Regions from separate parts of the Exiguobacterium sp. s64 genome, predicted to be linked through region 1. Evidence: riboswitches for the same ligand, from Rfam matches in the RefSeq annotation. Region 1 holds a riboswitch; each other region holds the start of a gene.
What was found. A riboswitch is a leader RNA that binds a small molecule or an ion and turns the genes downstream of it on or off. The one in region 1 is predicted to bind thiamine pyrophosphate.

Region 1 (5,474 bases):
CCGTCGTCCCGGACGTCGTCGGCATGACGAGCGACGAGGCGACGACCGAGCTCGAAACGGCCGGTTTTGTCGTCGAGGCAACTGAACGGGCAAGTGACAACATTGCCGCTGGCGACGTCATCTCGCAGACACCGCAAGCCGGACGGAAGCCGAAACGTGGGACGACCGTGACAATCGTCGTCTCGGCCGGAAAAGAAACGGTCGAGATGCCGGATGTTGAAGGACTGTCCCAGTCGTCGGCCGAACGGACGCTCAAAGATCTTGAGTTCACGGATATCGAGATTCAGTCGGAGGCATCCGAGACGGTCGATAGCGGGGATGTCATCTCCCAATCGATCGCCCCAGGCAACGAGGTCGTCCCATCTGAAGAGACGGTGACGCTCGTCGTCTCGACCGGCAGTAATAAAATCGAACTCGCCAACTTGGCGGGCTATACGTTCGAGGAAGCGACGACGTATGCCGAACAGAATAGCTTGAAAATCGTCAAACGTGATGAGTATTCAACGAGCGTTCCTGCAAATCAAATCATCCGCCAACTCCCGACGGCAGGAACGGCAGTCGACCCGGGGACGGAACTGACCGTCATCGTGTCACAAGGGGTCGAACCGACCGACGTCTCAATCGAACGGGAAGTCAACGTCGAAATCGAGCCGCCGCCCGAAGGGGAAGAGGCTGAAGCGCTCGAAGTCGTCATTCGGACGGTCGATGCCCGTGGCGAAGTCGAGGTGTTGCGTGATAAGATAACGGAGACGACGACTTACTCGTATACGCTCGTCATCGCACCGGACGAAGTCGGAACCGCGACGATTGAAGTCGATGGCGAAGTTGTTCGCACGGATACGGTGACTTACGCACAAGCAAAAGAATCACAATGAAGAGGTGGCGTGCGCGTCGCCTCTTTTTCTAAGGAGGTAATGGAATGAAAGGTACGATTATTCGATTACAAGGCGGGTTTTATGACGTCATGACGGAAGAGAAACAAGAGATCCGTTGTCGCGCCCGCGGCAATTTCCGAAACCGGAACATCTCACCTGTCGTCGGCGACGATGTCGACATCCAAGACCAAGGGGATGGTACCGGTTATATATTGGCTGTTGACGAGCGGTCGAACCATCTCGTCCGTCCGCCAATCGCCAATATCGATCAAGCGTTCTTGTTATTCTCGGTAAAAGAGCCGGCGTTCTCGTTCCATCTGCTCGACCGTTTCCTCGTCTTGATTGAATCGAAGCAAGTCCATCCGATTATCGTTTTGACGAAAATGGACTTGTTGACGGAGTCGGAACGGGAGAAGATTCATGAAGCAGCGGCCTTATACCGTTCGATCGGCTATGAGGTCATCGAGACGTCGACCGAGGACGGATCGGGAATCGAACAAATTCGTGGGTCGTTTAAGGAGAAGACGAGCGTATTCGCCGGACAGACCGGGGTCGGCAAGAGCTCGCTCTTGAACGCGGTCGCACCTGAGCTTGAACTTGCGACCGGGAAAATCTCGAAATCACTCGGGCGCGGTAAGCATACGACGCGTCACGTCACCCTTATCACGCTTGCCGACGGGCTCGTGGCCGATACGCCTGGTTTCTCGAGCCTCGAGTTCCCAGAAGAACTCGAAGTCGAAGAGATGCGCTGGTGTTTCCCTGAGTTCGTCGAGCGGCACGATGACTGTAAATTCCGCGGTTGTGCCCATTTGAACGAACCAGGTTGTGCCGTCAAAGCGGCCGTCGAAGCTGGAGAAATCGCTTCCACCCGCTATGAGAATTATGTTACGTTTATGGCAGAGTTAAACGATAGACAACGGAGGTACTGACATGATTAAAATTGCACCATCGATTTTAGCGGCGGACTTCGCCAATTTAGAGGCAGAAGTGAAGGCGGTCCAAGAGGCTGGAGCGGATTACATCCATTTTGACGTCATGGACGGTCAATTCGTCCCGAACATCTCAATCGGCCTACCGGTGTTAGCGAGCTTACGGAAGAAGTCGGACATGGTACTCGACGTCCATTTGATGATCGACCAGCCCGAACGGTTCGTCGAAGATTTTATCAAGGCCGGGGCAGACATCGTCACCGTCCACGTTGAAGCGACGAATCATTTGCATCGCGTGTTGCAACAAATCAAAGCGGCTGGCGCCAAGTGTGGTGTCGTCTTGAATCCGCATACGCCGCTGTCGTCGATTGAACATGTGCTCGGTGACGTCGACATGGTGCTCCTTATGACGGTGAACCCTGGCTTTGGGGGCCAGGCATTCATCGAATCGGTCGTCCCGAAAATTGCAGCGCTGAGCGAGATGCGCCAAGCGCGTCGTCTCGACTTTGAAATCGAGATCGACGGCGGTGTCAACGCAGAGACGGCGAAATTATGCATCGACGCTGGAGCTGATGTGCTCGTGGCTGGCTCAGCCATCTATAACGAGCCGAGCTATAAAGACGCAATCGATAGCATTCGTCACGCATCTCGTGTATAATCGTCAATAGAACAACAAATATTGTCGCAAGGGGTGTCACATTCTGTGGCTGAGAGGCATTTGCTAACCCTTTGAACCTGTTCCGTTCACACGGACGTAGGGATGTGGCGAAAATGCACGTTGCTACTCGATAGCAGCATGGCGTTTACGTCATGCTGCTTTTTGTCGTTCGCTCATATAATTAGGAGGGAATAAGATGAAACAACGTTTAAAACTACAGGCGCTCATTGAAATCTCATTGTTCGCCGCACTCGGCTTGATCTTTGATTTGCTCATCCCGTTCCGGATGCCGCAGGGTGGATCGATCAGCCTGGCGATGTTGCCAATCTTCGTGATGGCGTACCGCCATGGATTAAAAGGAGGACTGGCGACAGGAGCGCTCGTCGGAACGTTGCAACTGCTGTTCGGGGCTTACATCTTCACGCCGGTCCAGTTCCTGCTCGACTACACATTCGCTTATGGTGTCGTCGGTATGGCCGGACTGTTCGCCGGACAAGTGAAACGAGCCGCCAAGGACGAGGCGAAAAAGACGCTCGTCGTCTACTTGGTGCTCGGGGCGCTCCTCGGTTCTTTGCTTCGCTACGGCGCCCACGTTTTATCAGGGATCGTTTTCTTCGCCGAGTATGCGGAAGGGCCGGTCGTCGCCTATTCGTTTGCTTATAACATGACGTATATGTTGCCGTCCTTCCTCGTGTCGGCCGTCGTCCTCGTTCTCTTGTTCGTCTCGGCACCACGTTTCGCCACGCTCGCGACCCGGGACGTCCGCTAATGCGGGTGTTGATTGTGGCGGCTAGCCCGGAACCAATCTCGGGACTCCCTAGTGACGTCGATTACATCATCGGCGTCGACGGGGGGTACGAGACACTGTTGAACCAAGGGCTGAACCCGGATCTCGTCGTCGGCGATTTCGACTCTTTCACGGGCGAAGTGCCGATCGACGCCGTCCGTTACCCATCTGAAAAAGATGTGACCGACCTTGAGATCGCGCTCGAGGCGGCCCGTGGACACGGGGCGACGGAGATGCTCGTGTACGGCGCTCTCGGTGGACGCCTCGACATGACGCTCGGTAATATTGGGCTGCTCGAGGCGTATCCAGAGATGCGTTTGTTCACGGCCGGGCAAACCGTTCGTCTTGTCGGAACCGGGCGTCACGAGCTCCCACGTCAAGACGATCACTATTTGTCGCTCGTCCCGTGGAAGCGGGCGAACGTGTCAATCCGCGGCGTCAAATATCCGCTCGACCGTCACGATGTCGTCAGCCATGAGGCGCTCACAATCTCGAACGAGTGGGCCGGCGAATCAGCGGATTTGATTGTGCATGAAGGCACGGTGCTCGTGCTGTATATCAAAAAATGAACACAAAAAAATCCCATCGGCGAATGCCGCTGGGATTTATTTCGTTCGTGTATAAAAATTATACGCGTTCAACGAGACCTGATTTAAGAGCGCGAGCTGAAACCCAAACTCGTTTAGGTTTACCGTCAACGAGAATACGAACTTTTTGTACGTTTACACCCCAAGTGCGTTTTGTCTTGTTGAGTGCGTGCGAACGGTTGTTACCTGATTTAGGTGATTTACCTGTTACGTAGCATTTACGTGCCATGCGTTTCCCCTCCTTTTTTATGTGGGTTCGTCCTAATAGACACTCGTTTATATTAGCACGGGTTTTTTCACGATGCAACTAGAAAATCATAGGATGACAAGAAAAAAACTTGACATTACTGGAAAGGATTTTAATAATGAATGAGGGTTACGGCTACAATTGACCGAGTTTATGGAGCAGGTTCTTTTAATAACTAGGTACTTATTGTAGAATGTAGTGAAGGAATCATTCCGAATGAAGGAGGCTACTCCATATGGCAATTGAAATGAAGACAACATATGGCAATATTGACATCACGAACGACGTGGTCGCAACACTCGCAGGCGGTGCGGCGATGGAATGTTTCGGCGTTGTGGGAATGGCGTCTCAAGCTCAATTGAAAGACGGGATTGCAGAACTATTGAAGCGTGAAAACTACGCCCGAGGCGTGGTCGTACGTCAAGATGGAGAAGACGTACATATCGACATGCACATCATTGTGAGCTACGGGACGAAAGTGTCGGAAGTCGCATACAACGTGCAAAGCCGTGTAAAATACACGCTCGGTGAAACTTTAGGATTAAACGTTTCGTCGGTAAACATATTCGTACAAGGCGTTCGTCTGACGAATGACTGACGAGAACGAAGGAGGATTTGGTGTGGGTTTAAAACGTTTAGATGGATTGGTGTTCGCGAACATGGTCGCGAACGGTGCAGCCAACTTGAGCCAGAATGCGGATTATGTAGATTCGCTTAACGTCTTCCCGGTGCCGGATGGCGACACGGGGACGAACATGAATTTGACGATGACATCGGGTGCGAAGGAAGTGGCCGCACTCAACACGGCAAATATCGCTGACGTCTCATCGAAGTTTGCACGTGGTCTCTTGATGGGGGCACGCGGGAACTCCGGTGTTATTTTAAGCCAATTGTTCCGTGGCTTCGGTAAAGCAATCGAAGGAAAGACCGAAGTGTCGACAGTCGATTTCGCTGAGGCATTGAAACGTGGTGTCGACACGGCATACAAGGCGGTTATGAAACCGGTTGAAGGAACGATTTTGACGGTTGCTCGTGAAGCGGCCGACGAAGCGCTCCGTGCTTCAGAGTCGACGAGCGACTTCAACGAGTTCATGGAACGTGTGATCGTGGAAGCGAAAGCTTCACTCGAGCGGACGCCGGACTTATTGCCGGTCTTGAAAGAAGTTGGCGTCGTCGATTCGGGCGGCCAAGGCTTGCTCGTTATTTATGAAGGGTTCCTTGCGAGCCTTGAAGGAAAAGAGCTTGAGAAGCCACATGCACCGGTCATGGATGCGCTCATCGAAGCCGAACATCATGCCCACGCCGCGCAAGGATTCATGTCGACCGAAGACATCGAGTTTGGTTATTGCACGGAAATCATGGTTCGTTTCCAAGACGCGAAGTTGAAGGAT
Region 2 (5,474 bases), on a different contig from region 1:
CGCCCCGTCTTGCCGAATCATCGGGACGTATTCCGGTAAAATGCCACCAATCCCCACGATTGGCAGCTCTCGATACATGGCTCGAACTTGGCGAATGAGCACCGTCCCATTGACTGCCCCGGCGTCTGCTTTCGAGTTCGTCGGGTAGACCGGACCGATGCCGACGTAATCCGCATAGTCGATCGCCGCAGCCGCTTCTTCGAGCGTATGGACGGAGACACCGAGCCATTTGCCCGGACCGATTCGTTCGCGAACGCGTGCGGCATCGGCGTCGTCTTGCCCGATATGCACGCCATCCGCATTGATGCGCTCTGCCAAGTCGACGTCGTCATTGATGATGAACGGGACGTTGTACGAGCGGCAAAGTGTTTGCAACGCTCTCGCCATCGCTTCTTTTTTATCCCCATACAGTGCCTCTTTACCTTTTTCGCGAAATTGGAAACATGTCACGCCACATCGGAGCGCCGTTTCGACCGTCTGGAGTATGTCTTTCGTGTTCGGTGTCCCGCATACGAAGTAAAGCCGTAACTGTTCAGCGAGTGCCCGCCTTGATGGATTCAATCGTCACGCCCTCCTCTCCATACGCCACATATGCCCAATGGTTCGTCGGTCCGTGTCCGGCGCCGATCTCGAGGCCATGGGTGATGGCGCTTTGAATGAACCGCTTCGCCGTCACCGCCGCCTCCATGATGGAACGACCTTTGGCAAGTTCCGCTGTAAGCGCCGCCGAAAATGTACAACCTGTTCCGTGTGTATCGCTCGTCTGGATGCGCGGGGCCGAGAGGAGGAACACTTCTGACTCCGTCATGATCAAGTCTTCGGCAGTTTCACCTTCGAGATGGCCGCCTTTTAAAATAACCGCGCGCACACCGTACGCTAACATCCGCCGAGCCGCCTCGAGACGATCATTAAACGATCGAATCGTCAAACCGGTCAGCACTTCCGCTTCCGGCACGTTCGGCGTGACGACTGTCGCGAGTGGCAACAAGGAGGTCTTGAGCGCATCGACCGCCGTGTCCTGTAAAAGCGGGGCCCCTCCTTTCGCAATCATGACCGGGTCGACGACGAGTCGGTTGAAGACATGACGTTTCACCCCGGTAGCGACCGCCTCGATGCGCGCCGCATCAAATAACATCCCGGTCTTACATGCTGCGATCGAAAAGTCCGAACCGATTGCATCGAGTTGTTGCGTGATGAGTTCCGGCGACACTGCTTCGACCCCATGCACCCCACGCGTATTTTGAGCGGTGACGGCCGTCAGAACGCTCGTCCCGAACACGCCGAGCTCTTGAAACGTCTTCAAATCAGCTTGGATTCCCGCTCCCCCGCCAGAGTCCGAACCGGCAATCGTCAATACTTGCGGCCGCATCATAACACCACCTCAATACGGTCGCTCGGCAACTCGACGGCCGTCATCTTGCCGAGTTCATTCAAGAAATGAACGGGGAAGTCGCCCGGTCCGTCCGCCAAAGTGGTAGCCAGTTCGCCGCACCGGGCATATCCGGCGAGCGCTGTCGCCGTTGCCGTAACCGCATCCCGTTCGACCGCAAGGAACGCACCGACGACCGCACTGAGTAAACAACCGGTCCCTGTCGTCCGGGCCATTGCTGCGGTGCCGCCTTTGATTTCAATCGTCGCGTCCCCGTCGCTGACGACATCCGTCTCTCCGGTCACGGCAACGACACAGTTGTAGCGTCGTGCCGCCGCGCGCGCGATGTGATTCAAATCAACCCGCGTTTCCCCAGCGTCCACGCCGCGCGCCGCCGCGTCGAGACCAATCAATGTCGCGATTTCTCCGGCATTGCCTCGGATGACCGTCACGCGGACGTGTTGCAAAATGGATGTAGCGACGTCACGTCGAAACGCGGTCGCCCCGACACCGACCGGATCGAAGACGACCGGCCGGCTCGATTCATTCGCCGCCTGTCCGGCTCGAATCATCGTACGTTCCGTCGTCGCATCGAGTGTGCCGATATTGAGTACGAGCGCATCGCTCGCAGACGCCATGTCCGCGACTTCTTCGACGGCTGACGCCATCACCGGCGCAGCGCCGATGGCGAGCAACCCGTTCGCCGAAAAGTTAGCGACGACGATATTCGTAATGTTATGGATGAGTGGCCGTTCGGCTCTGACTTTGTCCCATAAGTCGCGCTTCATCGTGTCACCCCCGCCGGTAAATCCCACGACTCGAGCGTCCACGCCATTTCCCAAAACGCATGTTCATAATAACAACTCTTCAAGAACAGCTGTTGATACCGGACCCGTTCTTCCGCTGTCGCTTGTCCGGCGAGCACGTCGAGCCGTTCAATCTGTTCCTCGACGAGATCGCGGAACCATTCCGAACCGTACGTCGCAATCCACGTCGCATAGATCGGATGATCGGGTGTGGCATCTTTCATTCGTTCCCCAATCTCATAATAGACCCAGTAGCACGGCAAAATCGACGCGAGCACGTCGCCGAGCGTCGGACCGGCCTGTTGCATATGGAGCGCATAGGCGTAAGCCGTTGGAGCGGGCTCAAACGTTGCCCACTCTGCCTCCGTCACGTCGAGCAAGGTGAAAAACTCACGGTGCAACGCATGCTCCGCTTCAATCGTATGAAGCGCATGCGTCAAAAAGCGGCTCGCTACTTCCATGTTCGGGGCGAGGGTCGCGCCTTTCGCCTGCACTTTGGAGAACTGGTTCAAATAATATGAGTCTTGCATGACGTAATGCCGAAATTTCGCCTCGTCGAGTTCACCCGTTCCGAGCTCGCGGACGAACGGATGGTCAAAGCTGGCTTGAAACAAGGCATCGGCCTCTTGTCGAAGATGTGCGGTGAATGTCATTCTTGTCTCCTCCTTTGTAATAAAAAAAGACGCCGCCTCCCATAACGGAAGCGGCGTCGGATTTACACAAAGTGTACGAGAACAATCGGTTCGCCCACTTCCCTACGCTAGCGTGAACTAGATCAGGTTCAAAGGGTCTGGACCTCGTCCATCTCAGCCGCGTCACGCGACTCCCCTAGTGGTAAACATTATGAAATTCGGTCGTCTACGACCACATCATATCAGTCTTTATCTTTGTTGAAAACCCTTTATCGCGAGAAGTGACGGTTCAACAACGTCCCCATTTGGGAGAACCGTTCGGTACCAAGCTTGCGTCGATTCGAGGCCGCGAACACGTAATAATCGACTTTGCCCATGTAATAGATCAAACGCAGGCCGGCCAAGAAGAACGTGATTGTCGTGCTGACGGCAAAGCCGACGCCGTACCAATCGATGCCGCGCGGCAAGAGCAAGAGCGTGAACAACGCATTCAACGTGAAGAACGAGATGTTGACGAACAATGCCCCGCGTCGATCCTCGAAATAGAGCAACAACAACGTCAAGATGAGAATCATCGCGTTCGCGAACGCCGCGAGCGTCGTCATCCGAAAGATTTGACCGATCTCATCCGGGACGCCGATCCAACCGACGAACACGCCTGCCATGAGGATGGCGAACAACGTCACGACGCCTTGGCTGCGCGCGAGTCGAATCAACTCATTTTTCAGCACCGACGTCATCGTCTGTTTCGCCTTCTCGATTTGATGGAGCGCCCCGCCGTAGTTGATCAATCCATAAAACGTGCGATAGCGCTCATAAAACCGGGTCTCGACGGCGACGATGAACAAGAGCTGCGTCGGGATGATCGTCAAGTAGGACCAAAAGATGGCCGTGTCATAATACGGGTTGAACAAGAACGAGTCCGCGATGATCACACGTCCTTCACCGAACCAGATGATAAAGTTCGTGACCCAAATCCCGAGCACGTACAACACGCCGATGGCGAACAAGTCTGGATAGCGGTCGAAGTACTTGAAGTACGAGAACTCTTTCACCGCGTAACGGAGCGGGAACGTCCGGAGCATCGCGAAGAACAACCCGAACAACGTCACAATCATCCCGACCGTGAAACCGAGCAACAGCTCGAGACTCGACGGATTGACCATGAGACGGCTAATCGCATAGACGCTCCCGACCGAGATGAGTCCGCCGAGCAAGAAGCTATAGGCCACCGCTTGATAATACTTGGCGGCACTCAAGAACAAGAACATGACCCAGATGACATTGATCGTCATGAATAAAATGAACAACGTCAGTTTGTACAGAAAATCGAGCGGCGACAATAGCCAAAAGATACTGTACAGAATCGTCGCGGCGAGGATCGTCACTTTGAGCATCCCGGTGAAGACCGGGAAAATTTCATGCGCTTTCTTCTCATAAAACAAGTCCGCCACATATCGGGTGACGACGAGCTGTTGGAAGCTGAACAAGATTTGCGAGAAGATGAACGCGTACGAGACCGAGATCATGAAAAGCGTCCGTTCGGCGAGCGATAACGTCGGCATTTGGAACGCCAACCATTGAATCGTCCCGACGACCAAGATGACGATCAACCACGGTCCGGATGTGACGAGGCCCGAGAACGTGTACGCCTTCAACCTGGACGAATAGTAGTCTTCTTGGAACAACTTCTGCAGCTTAAACCCGATGCCCGCCATACTGTTCCCTCCTCGTTTCATAGATGGCTTTGTAGCGGTCCACGACTTGTTGGAGACGATAGTATTGGCGGACCCGCTCCCGCCCGTTCTTACCGAAACGCATCCGCTCCTGCGGATAATCCATCATCCACTCGACCTTGTCTGCGACCGCTTCCGGATGAACCGGGGGCACGATAAACCCGGCTGGACCGAACGGGTCGTCTTCTCGTCCATACAGGAGCTCGGAACAAGCCCCGACATCGGTCGCGATCCACGGGATGCCGGCTGCCATGCCTTCAAGAATCGCGAGCGGTTGACCTTCCGAGATACTCGTCAACAGAAGTAAATCAAACTTCGGCAAATAGGCTTGGACATCAACCTTTCCAGCGAGCTCGACATAATCGGTCAGCCCGCTCTGTTCGATGAGCAACCGGCACTCTTCCGCATATTCCTCATCCTCATCGAGCGGTCCCATGATCGTCAGCTTGAACAGACGATGCCGCTCCTGCAAAATCTTGGCGGCGTAAATCATCGTCTTCAAATCTTTGATTGGCACCAAGCGGACGATGGCCCCGATTTGAAAGAGATCGTGCTCCGGGCGATCGACCGTCGCCTGGATTTGTCGATCGGCGATGCCGTTGGCGATAATTTTCGTCTTCTCGCTCGGGGCGCCGATCCACTCCTGATATTCGCGGTTCCGCTCGAACAAGGTGATGATCTCATCGGCCGCGTTATAGGCCTCACGCGACAAATGGTGAAAGAAACGGACCCACCTCGGCTTATACGGCGCTGGAATCCAATACGACTGTAGAATCTCCTCTTCGCGTTCCCGCGAGTAGATGCCGTGCTCCGTCAAGATGAACGGAATCCCTTGCGTCTCTTTCATGTAGGACGCGACCACACCGGCATAACCCGTTGACACGGAATGAACGAGGTCGACTTTCGGGAGCGGTTGATGGAGCACCCGTAA
Region 3 (5,474 bases), on a different contig from region 1:
TCCGCGAGACGTTCGAGCACGTCGTCATCGCCGGCGACGGCATCCAGCATACATACGCCGACATTCATCCGTTCAAACTTGACGACGGCACGTACGCCACCGTCTATGAGAGCGCGAACGGAGACATCGCCAACGGTCCCGAGTCGGTCGCGCCGCTGTTTTGGCAAGAAGCATCGTTCCTTCAATTCGTCGAAGAAATCGAGAAACGAAAATATGGGACGAGTGCCCCACCGACGGACGTCGTTTTGACCGAAGACGAGTTTCAGGCGCTCTATAATCGCCACGCCTACACATCCGCGCTCATCGTCGAGCTCGACGAATGGGGCGTACAACTGGCGCGCGATCCGCTCGAGAACGTCATCATCGCGGGAAACGGGGTCAAGGAAGTGAAGGCCGACTTGATCGTCTTTGAAGTCGAAGGCGGCTACGCCATCGTCTACGACCGAGACGGTGAGATTTTCAAAGGGCCGGAGTCGATTGCTCCGCTGTTTTGGAGCGAGACGGATTATGAAAACCTACTCGAGAAACATGAATGACTTATGGGAAGCGTCGTTTCAAGTCCCGGTACTCGAGTAGCAAATTGAGCCATTGCGCCGGCTTATCGCTCGACTCAGCTACATCGTACCGGTACCTCGTCACATATACATGCCACGACAAGGCACGATAGACGCAACCGAGCTCTTCGGCGATCAATAGATGACGCCAAAGTACGTCCTTGGGTGCGACGCCGCTCCACGCTTCCAAGTAAACCGTACGCATCGTTTGAATCTGTTCATACCAGGCGACCTCGTCTTCTTCCGGCAATAAGTCGTACAGCGCGTTCCAAAACACGCGCACGCTGAAAAACGGATGTGTGACGGTCGCGTCGCCCCAGTCGAGGATACACAAATCATTCGTCCGTTCCCGCCAGAAGATGTTGCCGCCGTGCAAATCACCGTGCTCGAGACTCATCGGCATCCCAATCGCCAGCTCATCGCACATCGCGATCAATTCATCTTGAAGCGCGAGCATAGCCTCGGCTTTGTATTGCTCGAGCCCGGCGCAGAGCTCAGGTAAATACGTGCGAATTTCGCCCTTCAACTTGGCCGGTCGGCGGTCCGGGATGCCGTAAGACAAGTAGGTCTCGATCTGGTCGATCTCCTGTCGCTGCAGCTGTGCGTATTGACGCAACGCCGCTTCGTATCGACTCACGTCAGGTCGTTCACGTAGCGCCTCTCCGCCGATGTCTCGCATGAGCAACCAGTTCCGGGCTGAATCGATGGCGATGACGTCAGGCACGAAATCAGGATGCCGCTCGGCCAGAAACGCCGACAATCCGGCCTCGCCGCGGCTGATATCGGTCACCACTTTGGCGTAGTAACGTTCCTCATCGAGCGCGCCAACAAGCAAGTACGTCAAATCGGTATCTTTGATCACGTGCCACCTCGCATTCGGCACGTTTGCCTCAATCCATCGTTCGAACCGTTCACGAAACGATCGTTCACGCCATGGGATTGCCTGTCTCATCCTTTTCACTCTTTCTTTCATCATCTCCTAGGAGGAAACGATATGGACGTTGTATATTACTCATACCCGGTCGATGCCATCTTGTATATGTACTTAGGGGCGACGGCCGTCGTCAGTCTCATCATCGGGCTGCTCGTTTGGCGTCTGTTCAAGCGCCGAGCTGTCGGCTTTTGGACAACGCTCGTTCTCAGCTTTGTCGGGCTGTCGCTCTCGCTCGTCTGGTTTCAAAACGCGTCCGTCGCCGTGTTCATGGGGACACTCCCGTGGCTGATCAATCTCGTCTTCTCCCTTTTGTTGTACGGCCTGTTCGTCGGAATCATCTATGTCGCGTTCCGACCACGAAAGCTCGACCGCGTCAAGTGACGGTATGCTATACTCATGTTAATAAACGACCACTAGGGGAGCCTTCGGGCTGAGACGGCATGCGCCGGACCCTTCGAACCTGATCTGGCTCATACCAGCGTAGGGAAGTGGTGTGGGATTCGTCTGTCTTTCCACGCCACTTTTCCACTTGGAGAAGTGGCGTTTTCATTTTGAAAGGAGACTATCTATGCGTATTCAACAACTCACTTGGATGGCGATGCTCATCGCCATCGCCGTCATCGGTTCCCTGTTCATCTCGATTCCGACCGGTGTCGCCCGTGCCTATCCGATTCAACATATGGTGAACGTCATCGCCGCCGTCACCGTCGGGCCGATCGGGGCCGTTCTCGTTGCGTTCGTGACCGGAATCGTCCGTGTCATGACCGGTACCGGGTCGCTCTTGGCCTTTCCCGGAGGTATGATTGGGGCGCTTTTGGCCGGGGTCTTCTATATGAAGACGAACCGCGTAGCCTTCGCCGCATTTGGTGAAGTCATCGGGACCGGCCTCATCGCTTCGCTCGTCGCCGTCCCGTACGCCAAGGTGTTGATGGGGACCGAGTTCGGGGCGCTGTTCTTCTTCCCAGCCTTCCTTGCCTCGAGTGTGACTGGGGCCGTGCTCGGCTGGATCGTCTTGGCTCGGGTCAAGCAATTACGACCGCTCACGGTGAAACGATAAATAGGAGTTCCCCCCGCTGAAAAAAATGGTAAAATCAGGATAACACATACTGGGAAGTCATGTCTTGAATCGATTGACGCTATTATTGGCGGCTACCGCTTGCCTGTTCATGTCCGGTCTGTTGTACACACTTGAACGGATTGCCATGTATACACGGTGGAACGCTCAAATCGCAACGGGTACATTCTCGAGCGAGCCGATGTTCGTCGATGTGTTGCTCCAAAACGTGTTCATCTCGATTTTCGGAGTGGCCGTGATCGTTCTCTTTTTCAAAGCGGGCAGTGCTGTCCAAAATACATCGTCCACAAAAGCAGGGACGGCCGACTCATGACGGCTGTCCCTGTTTGACGTGATACACCCAAATCTCTTCCCCGTTTGCCTCATCAATCAGGACACTGTCGACAAATCCCCCCTTCGCATAGAACCGTTTTGCCGGTTCGTTCATCGGATGCAAACTGAGGATGAGGTCATCGACATCGAAGTGTTCTTGCATCCACTGAATCGCAAGTTGTAAACATGTTGAACCGATACCTTTCCCTTGCTCTGTCACATCGATCATAAATCGATCGAGCCAGATGTAACGCTCCACCTTGTTCTCTGCCCCAATCATCATGAAACCGACGGGATGATCATCGCGACAAAGTGCATAGCACTGCCACGCATATTTGACATCGGTTTCCATCTCGCGGAGCGATTCGGCGTTTGTTTCGATAAAGCGAGCTTGGTCAGAAGCGACGGTCAAGGCGACAACAGCCTCCCGGTTCGTGTCATCGACAAGTTGAATCGTCAGCGTATCGGCAGCCATCGGCGCACCTCTTCCATGTCCAGTCCGCGCTTCGGCAAGATATAGGCGCTGACCGAGGAGTTGTATAGATACACATAATCGTCCTCCTCGACGACTTCCTTGATTCCTGCCCATGACACACGCGTCTCGCCGAACTCATTTAAATCGCGCAGACCAGTCTCCTCCAAATCCATCGTATGCAAGCCAAGCATACCTTCGTTGCTGCGTTCGTCGATGAGACGCCGCGTCTGCTTCCGGACGTGCCGTTCAAAGTATTTCGGATAATATAGGAACCACAGAACGCTCGCGATTCCGTATATCCCGTACAGCCACCAGTCCGTCTCTTGGAGCCACGTCGCCAGCACGAAAGCAGCGCCTAAAAAGATAAGTGGTCCGATGATTCGCTGCAGGAGAATCATTCGCTTTCCGGTCTTCGAACGTTTAATATGGCTCAAGTTGAACCGGATATAGTCGTCTTCCGTCAATTCGTATTGGATTTTCATCATCATTCCCTCCTCGGTGTCCTATACGTCTCACGTGAAGAAAAGTTCCGTTCAGAACGTTGATTCGATACACTAAAACAAAGGAGTGACATCATGAAACAAATCCATCACATCTGTATTCAAACACCCGACTATGAGGCGTCCAAACAATTTTATGAGGCGCTCGGCTTCGAACTCGTTCAGGAGTCACCTGACTTTCATACGCGCGCGTACAACAGCTGGCTCAAACTTGGCGATTTCTATATCGAGCTTCAAACGGCAAAAGTCGACGAGACGTTGTCGCCTTATTCAAAGCACGTGGCCGGCCCGGTCCACTTCGCGCTTTATGTCGATGACCTCGAAACAGAAGTGCGGCGCCTCGAGGACCTCGGTGTAACGTTCCTACCAAAGCACGGCGGGAACATCTACTTCGTCGTTGATGGTCATTTGAGTAAATTAAAAGCCCCGGAAGGCACGATTATCGAGCTCCGGGACACGTTTGTCATCAAGTGAGGCGCTGCCTTGCTTTTTTTATTGCCAAAATCGCACACCCTCATGTTTTTCGCCGTCTTCGAACAGGTACAAGACAAAGAACACACTTTGTCCGTACCGTTTGGAGGCCTTTCATGAAATATCTCGATTATTGGAGTTACTTATCGCTCTCCCTCGCCAAGCTGTTCCTCTTCAGCCTGTTGACCGCGAGCGCGTTCGACCTACCTTTTCTATTCATCAACCTCGCGACCATCTTGATGATGACGAGTTGGGCGCTACTCGTAAAATCGCAGACACGTCGCTGGATTTTGTTCGCGTCGCTGTTTCTGCACAGCACGCTACTCATCTCGGACGTCTGGTACTACCGCTATTTCGGTAACTTGCTGTCGGCCGCCTTGCTCTCTGACATCGGCCAGATGGGAGACGTCGGGGGCGGCTTTCTGACACTGATTCAAGCTCCTGACTTCATCTTGTTCACAGATTTGCTCGTCTACGCGGCTGTCCTCCTCTATATGAAGCGACACCCCATCACGGAACCGAAACGTCTCGGTCGCCGTTTGGCGGTCGCCGGTTTTCTTGTCGGCTTCATCGTCTTTACCGTCCCGACCGTTGTTCATTACGCCGAAACAGATCACCGGAAAAGCTCGATTTCGAACATGCGCGAGTATTATCAGCTCGGCTTTTGGGGCTATCACGGGCTCGATACGTTCCGTGGCCTTCGCGACGCGTTGAACCTCGGTGACGACCTGACGGAACGGGAGCGCGGCCAAATCGAAGCGTTGGCGACCGAACCGGTCGAGGCTACAGCCGACACGAACGTCATCGTCGTCCAACTCGAGTCGTTCCAAGCATCCGTCATCGGTCAGACGGTCAACGGGCAGGAGCTGACGCCGAATTTGAACGCGCTTCGTGATGAGATGCTGTATTTCCCGAATTTTTATCATCAGACGCACGAGGGCCGGACGTCTGATGCGGAATTCACCGTCAACGCCTCGCTCTATCCCGTCAAATCAGGTTCGGTGTATACGCAGTATGCGACGAACACGTTTGACGCCTTGCCTGAGCAGTTACGACGAGCCGGCTATGATACGGCCGCGATGCATGCGTTCGACAAGGAGTTTTGGAATCGTGCCAACTTCTATGAGCAAATTGGCTACAACCACTTCTTCCA
Region 4 (5,474 bases), on a different contig from region 1:
GGTGCGTAGTAATTCTTTTTCATCCCAGAGTGAAGCGTCATATGGCCCACTCAAGTCGCCGTCACACATCAAATAATATGTGTTCGCAATCCGCGCGAAGCTGAGGTCGTGCGTCACAAACAAAATCGTCTGGCCGGATCGTGTTCGTTCGACCATTAAGTCATATAGCGCACGAAGCGATACCTCGTCTTGTCCGGCAGTCGGTTCATCAAACGCAATCAGTTGTTTATTAGACAGCATCATCACTCCGATGGCGAGCCTTCGTTTTTGACCGTGACTAAGGGAGAGTGGATGGTGGTCACGCACTGATTCGAGCCCGAGCCGCGTTAAGACGTCCTCAATCGGGCGATTATGGCCATATGCGAGTTCTCGGGTCACATCATTCGTAACGAATAGATGCGCCGGTGATTGCGGGACGAGGCCGACTTCACGATGTTTCCGGGCTAGGCTTCGCAGCCATGTCGACTTTCCGCTACCATTTCGACCGAGCACCGCAATGAGATCACCCTCAGCGACCTTTAACTCGCTCGCTGCTAATTGAAATGTTTTTCGTTTTAAATCCGGTATGTGAAATAACATTTCCTTTCCTCGTTCAACTTTAATTGGAGAGAACGCATAATCTGGTCGGACGATGAACGGTCCATCATAGTCGATGCGCCCACTCACGAGCTTTATTTGTCGGTCAAAAAAATCACCCCATATGTATGGCCGATGCTCGATGACGACAACGTTTACGGTCTGTGCGACGCCGTCGAGCCAACGAACGAAATGATGGGCGGTCTCAGGATCGAGGTGAGCGAGCGGCTCATCGAGGAGGAGCCACTCGGGACGGCCAATCAAGGCACAAGCGACGGCAATTTGCTGCTTCTCACCCCCCGATAGGTCATGAATGGTACGGTGACGATAATCGGTCAAATGCAACGCCTCTAACATTGTGGTGACACGGGCCATCATCTCGTATCTCGCGACGGCAAAGTTTTCGAGCGTGAAAATCAATTCTTCTTCGACCGTCTGCATGACGAACTGACTGTCCGGGTCCTGAAAGACTGTTCCGACGCGCCGGTTTACTTCGCCAGCTTCATACGTATCATAAGAGCGATCGAACAAGTGCAATCTGCCCGTCAGGATGCCATCACAATTGTCCGGATAGAGACGATTCATCAAAGCGAGCAATGTTGATTTTCCCGAACCACTTGCCCCTGTAATGACCGTTCTCCCTTTTGTTAGACGTAGTGTGATATCCGTCAAGACATCGCATTTCTTGTTCGGATAACGAAATGTCAGATGTTCTGCCTCAACCATGCATACGGTCCTGTCGCGCGAGAGCATACCCATCAAGCGCGCCCGTCCGAAGCAACAAGTCGCTCAAAATCTTACCGCCCAGACCAGCAATCAACATCCCGCTCGTTGCGCGTAAAGCGAACATCGTAGCCACATATGTCGGACTGAGGGCATTGAGCCCTCCCATGACGTACGTATATGCGAAACTTGTCACAGCAGCACTGAATCCGGCGAGCATGAGCACCCAAAGATCATAGCGTTTATAACCCGTCAAAGCGAACGCCGCTTCGGCGCCGATCCCTTGAACGATCCCGACTAAAATGATGCGCGGTCCGATGGCGTTGCCAATCATCATCTCAATCGTCGCCGCAAGCACTTCGGACAAGAATGCAGCCCCAGGCTTGCGAATGATATAAGCTGCGATAATCGAGACGATGAACCATATCCCAAAAATCCATTCGTAGGCGATTGGTCCAATCAGACCGGCCCACAAGTTCCCAGCATGGACGAACGCCAAATAGACCACTGCGAACACGACCGATAAAATCGACAACAAGACGATCTCTTTTAACTTCCACGATTTAAGCATCCATACGTCCCTCGTGTGACGGACTGTTCACGCTGAACGTCACCGTCATGACGACGTGGCTTGTCTTCTGTCGGACGCGATCAAACGTCGCCTCATAGAAAGCGAACACCGGCTCGATGTCCCCATGTATACCTGAGGCGTAATGCATCGAGTCATTGAAGACACCTCGCTCTTTCGCAAAAGCGATTTCTTCGTAGATGATGTCCATATAGTCGTCATCACCGAGCGGATAGAGCGCGAACTGTGAGGAGACATATTGCGGACCGACGGGACCATTAAGCGGTTCGCTCGACACAACGAGCACTTCATCTCCGGCTGTATCCCCTGGACACCCGACCGAGAACGTCCCGCTCATCGACACATGTTCCCCTGTCTTTGTCGCGTGTGACAGCACGGCCTTAGCCACATCGAATACATGCTCACTTCGTCCACGGATGACCGTCGACACGTCATCGGTATGTCGCCAGACGTTTTGCAAATCCGTCTCCTTCAACGCCCCTTTGATGATGCTCACGAAATCAGTCGTCATCGGGCTCAGTGTAAAGCGGAACCCGACGAACGGGCTCGTTCCACATTGTTTGTTCATGTTCTATTCCCCCTTATTATGTGTACACAAAAAAGCCGCATCCATGAGAATGCGGCCACTCGTCCAATTTTAATCCATTAGAAAAAGTGCCACACTTCCTCACGCCGGTATTACCCGGATCGAGTCATAAGGGATTGGAGCCATGCTCACATCTCAGCCGAAGCACCCCTAGTGTAGTCCAATGTATGCGGTTGTTCATGCAAGAATCAGTATAGACGACCGCTTTCATTTTGTAAACGGTCTTATGAGAACGTGACGACCTCGTTCCCCGGAAGTGTGTCCCGGAGCGTCGACCAATCCAGCGCCATCTCCTCATCTGTCAGCAGACAGTGATCGAGCTCTTGTTCGATGATGGCTCGATCCATCCGCTGCCCAATCAAGACGAGCTCCGTCTGTCGGTCACCGTACGGTTCGACATAGTCGGCGGCGAGTTCCGGTTCGGCCGCGAACATGTGACGACGCTCATCTTCCGGAAGCGTCGCGAGCCAGCGCCCGGCATGTTCGAGCGTCGAGGCGTAGCCCGCTTGTGAAAACAGACAGGCGAGGTCGTTCCGGGAAGCAATCCATAAGAACCCTTTCGCGCGGACGATTTCTTCCGGAAACGCCTCAATCCAGGCATGGAGACGCTCCGGGTGGAACGGCCGACGCCGACGATAGACGAATGAACTGATGTCGTATTCTTCCGTCTCCGGCGTGTGCACATCTGTCTCAAGTTCTTGAATCCACCCGGCCGCACGCATCGCCTGTTCGAAATCGAACAAATTGACATCCAACAGCTCGGTCAATTCCACGTTCGCATGGACAGACGTCAACAGCTTCGCGGTTGGGTTGAGCGCCTTCAACAGTCCGGTCATCTCGCCGAGTTCGGTCTCGGTCACGCGATCCGCCTTGTTGAAGACGATGATATCGGCGAATTCGACTTGGTCGACGAGCAGGTCGACGACTTCGCGGACGTCCGTCGCCTCAATCGCCTGCTTGCGTTCATGGAGCGACTCGCCCAAGTTGAAATCTTTTAAGAACCGAAACGCATCGACGACGGTCACTATCGCATCAATATAGACTCGGCTCGTCAAATCGATGCCGAGGGCGTCATCGGCATATGTAAACGTTTGGGCGACCGGGATCGGCTCTGAGATACCGGACGACTCGATGATGATTCCGTCGAGGTCCCGGTCGTTCGCAAGCTCTGCTACCGCCTCGAGCAGGTCCTCACGGAGCGTGCAACAGATGCAGCCGTTCGATAGTTCGACCAACTTTTCGTCCGTCCTTGAAAAACCGCCCTGTTCAATCAATCGCTCATCGATATTCAACTCGCTCATGTCGTTGACGATGACGGCGTATTTCTTGCCCGTCCGATTGTTCAATATGTGGTTCAATAGTGTCGTCTTACCGCTTCCTAAATAACCTGACAGCACGGTGATCGGGATTCGTCTCATTCTACCCACTCATAAATCGTAATGATTACTTTTTAGATAATGACGGGTCGGTGACGTCTTGTCAAGAAAAAAACACGCCCGTTTCCGGACGTGTTCTCCTGCCTATTCTTCTAACGCCTTGCGTTCGGCCTCTGAGCGTGGATAGGCGTTCGCCTGCCACTCGGCTCGATAAATCGAGTCGAGCTGGGTCAGACCGACCTCATCCGCGTCCTTATCGGCATCCACACTCGGCGTCTCATCCCACCGCGGATTCAAATACGTATGATCGTCTTCCCGGTTCGCCTCCAACAGCTTTTGAATCCCGACCCGGGCGACCGCCGCGAGCGCCAAACCGATTCCCGCACGAACGAGCAATCGTTTTACCATCTTCGTACCTCCTTATCGACCAAACCGATAGAGCGGCATCCCTTTCACATCTGTATCAATTTTAAAGACCGAACCTGCGTCCGGATGGGCCTCGAGCGCCGCGTCATCCATTCCTTCGCGCGCCGTCGTGATCGCAAGTTGTTTCAAGTCATCACCGACGAAACAGCATGACGTGACGTTCGGGGCCGGCACGAGCACCTCGAGCACTTTTTCACCCGTCTTCGGGTTCCAGCGCGAGACGCGTCCGCCCGCAAAGTGGGCAATCCATAAAAAGCCGTCTTCATCGGATGTCATACCGTCCGGGAATCCTTCCTCATCTTTGAAATCGATGACGACTTCCCCATCCCCGAGTGTTCCTGTCTTCAAGTCGAACGGGTATTTGCGGACCGTCTCGGTCGGTGTATCGATATGGTAGAACGTCGAGTGGTCCGGAGACCATGTCAGACCGTTCGACAGCGTCAGTTCACTGAGCATGACCTCGGTCGTGCCGTCACGGTTCAAGCGATAGAGCGTCGCCTCGTTCTCCTCGTCGTTGAGATGAAGCGTCCCGGCAAAGATTCGTCCGTACGGGTCGGCCTTTCCGTCGTTGAAGCGAAGATCACCTTCCGGGTCATCGAGTTCGACGAGTTTATCGAGTCGCTTCGATCCCTCGTCCCATTCATAGATGCCGTCTTTCAAGCCGACGACGACGCCGTCTGTCACTTTCGGGACCGCAAACCCGATCTGTTGTCCCATATCGAACGATGACAGCTCGTCTTCCTTTTCGTCGTACCACCAAAGTGTGTGTCCTTCGATGTCGACCCAATAGAACCGTTTCAGTTCAGCATCCCAACATGGGCCTTCCCCAAGTGTATTTCTGACTCGAATCCATAACGCCGCGTTTACTGTCTCCATTGAATTGCCTCCACTCTCTACATTGATTTCAACTGACTATTCCCTGAGCGGATGAGGTCTATTCAAGATTTTTCAAAATCGTTCCGCAGAGTCGTGGGCGATGTCCGTTTTTTCCTTCGTCGGAGCGGCTCTATGAAAAAAAAACTCCTTGAATCATTCGATTCAAGGAGTCCACTTATTTCGCACCTTCGACGTTCATATGTTTACTGCGCAACTGGCCGCATGCCGCATCGATGTCAGTCCCGTGCTCAAGGCGGACACCGGTGTTGATGCCACGCTTCTTCAAGACATCATAGAACGCCATGATGTCCTCCGAGGTACT

Region 2: it holds a riboswitch for thiamine pyrophosphate, as region 1 does, so the genes downstream of both, tenA (thiaminase II) here and thiT (energy-coupled thiamine transporter ThiT) in region 1, are expected to answer to the same signal.
Region 3: it holds a riboswitch for thiamine pyrophosphate, as region 1 does, so the genes downstream of both, thiW (energy coupling factor transporter S component ThiW) here and thiT (energy-coupled thiamine transporter ThiT) in region 1, are expected to answer to the same signal.
Region 4: it holds a riboswitch for thiamine pyrophosphate, as region 1 does, so the genes downstream of both, KNP64_RS04065 (YkoF family thiamine/hydroxymethylpyrimidine-binding protein) here and thiT (energy-coupled thiamine transporter ThiT) in region 1, are expected to answer to the same signal.

The regions. Positions count from the first base shown of each region.
Region 1 covers NZ_JACSLH010000001.1:383,576-389,049, forward strand. The annotation lists gene pknB (Stk1 family PASTA domain-containing Ser/Thr kinase) at 1-875, shown strand, start outside; gene rsgA (ribosome small subunit-dependent GTPase A) at 920-1,804, shown strand; gene rpe (ribulose-phosphate 3-epimerase) at 1,806-2,462, shown strand; TPP riboswitch at 2,482-2,582, shown strand; gene thiT (energy-coupled thiamine transporter ThiT) at 2,659-3,231, shown strand; gene KNP64_RS01975 (thiamine diphosphokinase) at 3,231-3,818, shown strand; gene rpmB (50S ribosomal protein L28) at 3,877-4,065, opposite strand; gene KNP64_RS01985 (Asp23/Gls24 family envelope stress response protein) at 4,319-4,681, shown strand; gene KNP64_RS01990 (DAK2 domain-containing protein) at 4,704-5,474, shown strand, end outside.
Region 2 covers NZ_JACSLH010000008.1:66,065-71,538, reverse strand. The annotation lists gene thiE (thiamine phosphate synthase) at 1-561, opposite strand, end outside; gene thiD (bifunctional hydroxymethylpyrimidine kinase/phosphomethylpyrimidine kinase) at 533-1,369, opposite strand; gene thiM (hydroxyethylthiazole kinase) at 1,369-2,157, opposite strand; gene tenA (thiaminase II) at 2,154-2,828, opposite strand; TPP riboswitch at 2,911-3,015, opposite strand; gene pelG (exopolysaccharide Pel transporter PelG) at 3,077-4,525, opposite strand; gene pelF (GT4 family glycosyltransferase PelF) at 4,506-5,474, opposite strand, start outside.
Region 3 covers NZ_JACSLH010000008.1:21,887-27,360, reverse strand. The annotation lists gene KNP64_RS11600 (hypothetical protein) at 1-536, shown strand, start outside; gene KNP64_RS11595 (aminoglycoside phosphotransferase family protein) at 538-1,506, opposite strand; gene KNP64_RS11590 (hypothetical protein) at 1,549-1,869, shown strand; TPP riboswitch at 1,894-1,992, shown strand; gene thiW (energy coupling factor transporter S component ThiW) at 2,057-2,545, shown strand; gene KNP64_RS11580 (hypothetical protein) at 2,610-2,876, shown strand; gene KNP64_RS11575 (GNAT family N-acetyltransferase) at 2,871-3,350, opposite strand; gene KNP64_RS11570 (YcxB family protein) at 3,332-3,832, opposite strand; gene KNP64_RS11565 (VOC family protein) at 3,926-4,324, shown strand; gene KNP64_RS11560 (LTA synthase family protein) at 4,438-5,474, shown strand, end outside.
Region 4 covers NZ_JACSLH010000002.1:97,613-103,086, forward strand. The annotation lists gene KNP64_RS04055 (ABC transporter ATP-binding protein) at 1-1,302, opposite strand, end outside; gene KNP64_RS04060 (ECF transporter S component) at 1,295-1,870, opposite strand; gene KNP64_RS04065 (YkoF family thiamine/hydroxymethylpyrimidine-binding protein) at 1,863-2,456, opposite strand; TPP riboswitch at 2,536-2,636, opposite strand; gene KNP64_RS04070 (GTP-binding protein) at 2,699-3,892, opposite strand; gene KNP64_RS04075 (hypothetical protein) at 3,995-4,258, opposite strand; gene KNP64_RS04080 (SMP-30/gluconolactonase/LRE family protein) at 4,271-5,152, opposite strand; gene rlmN (dual-specificity RNA methyltransferase RlmN) at 5,328-5,474, opposite strand, start outside.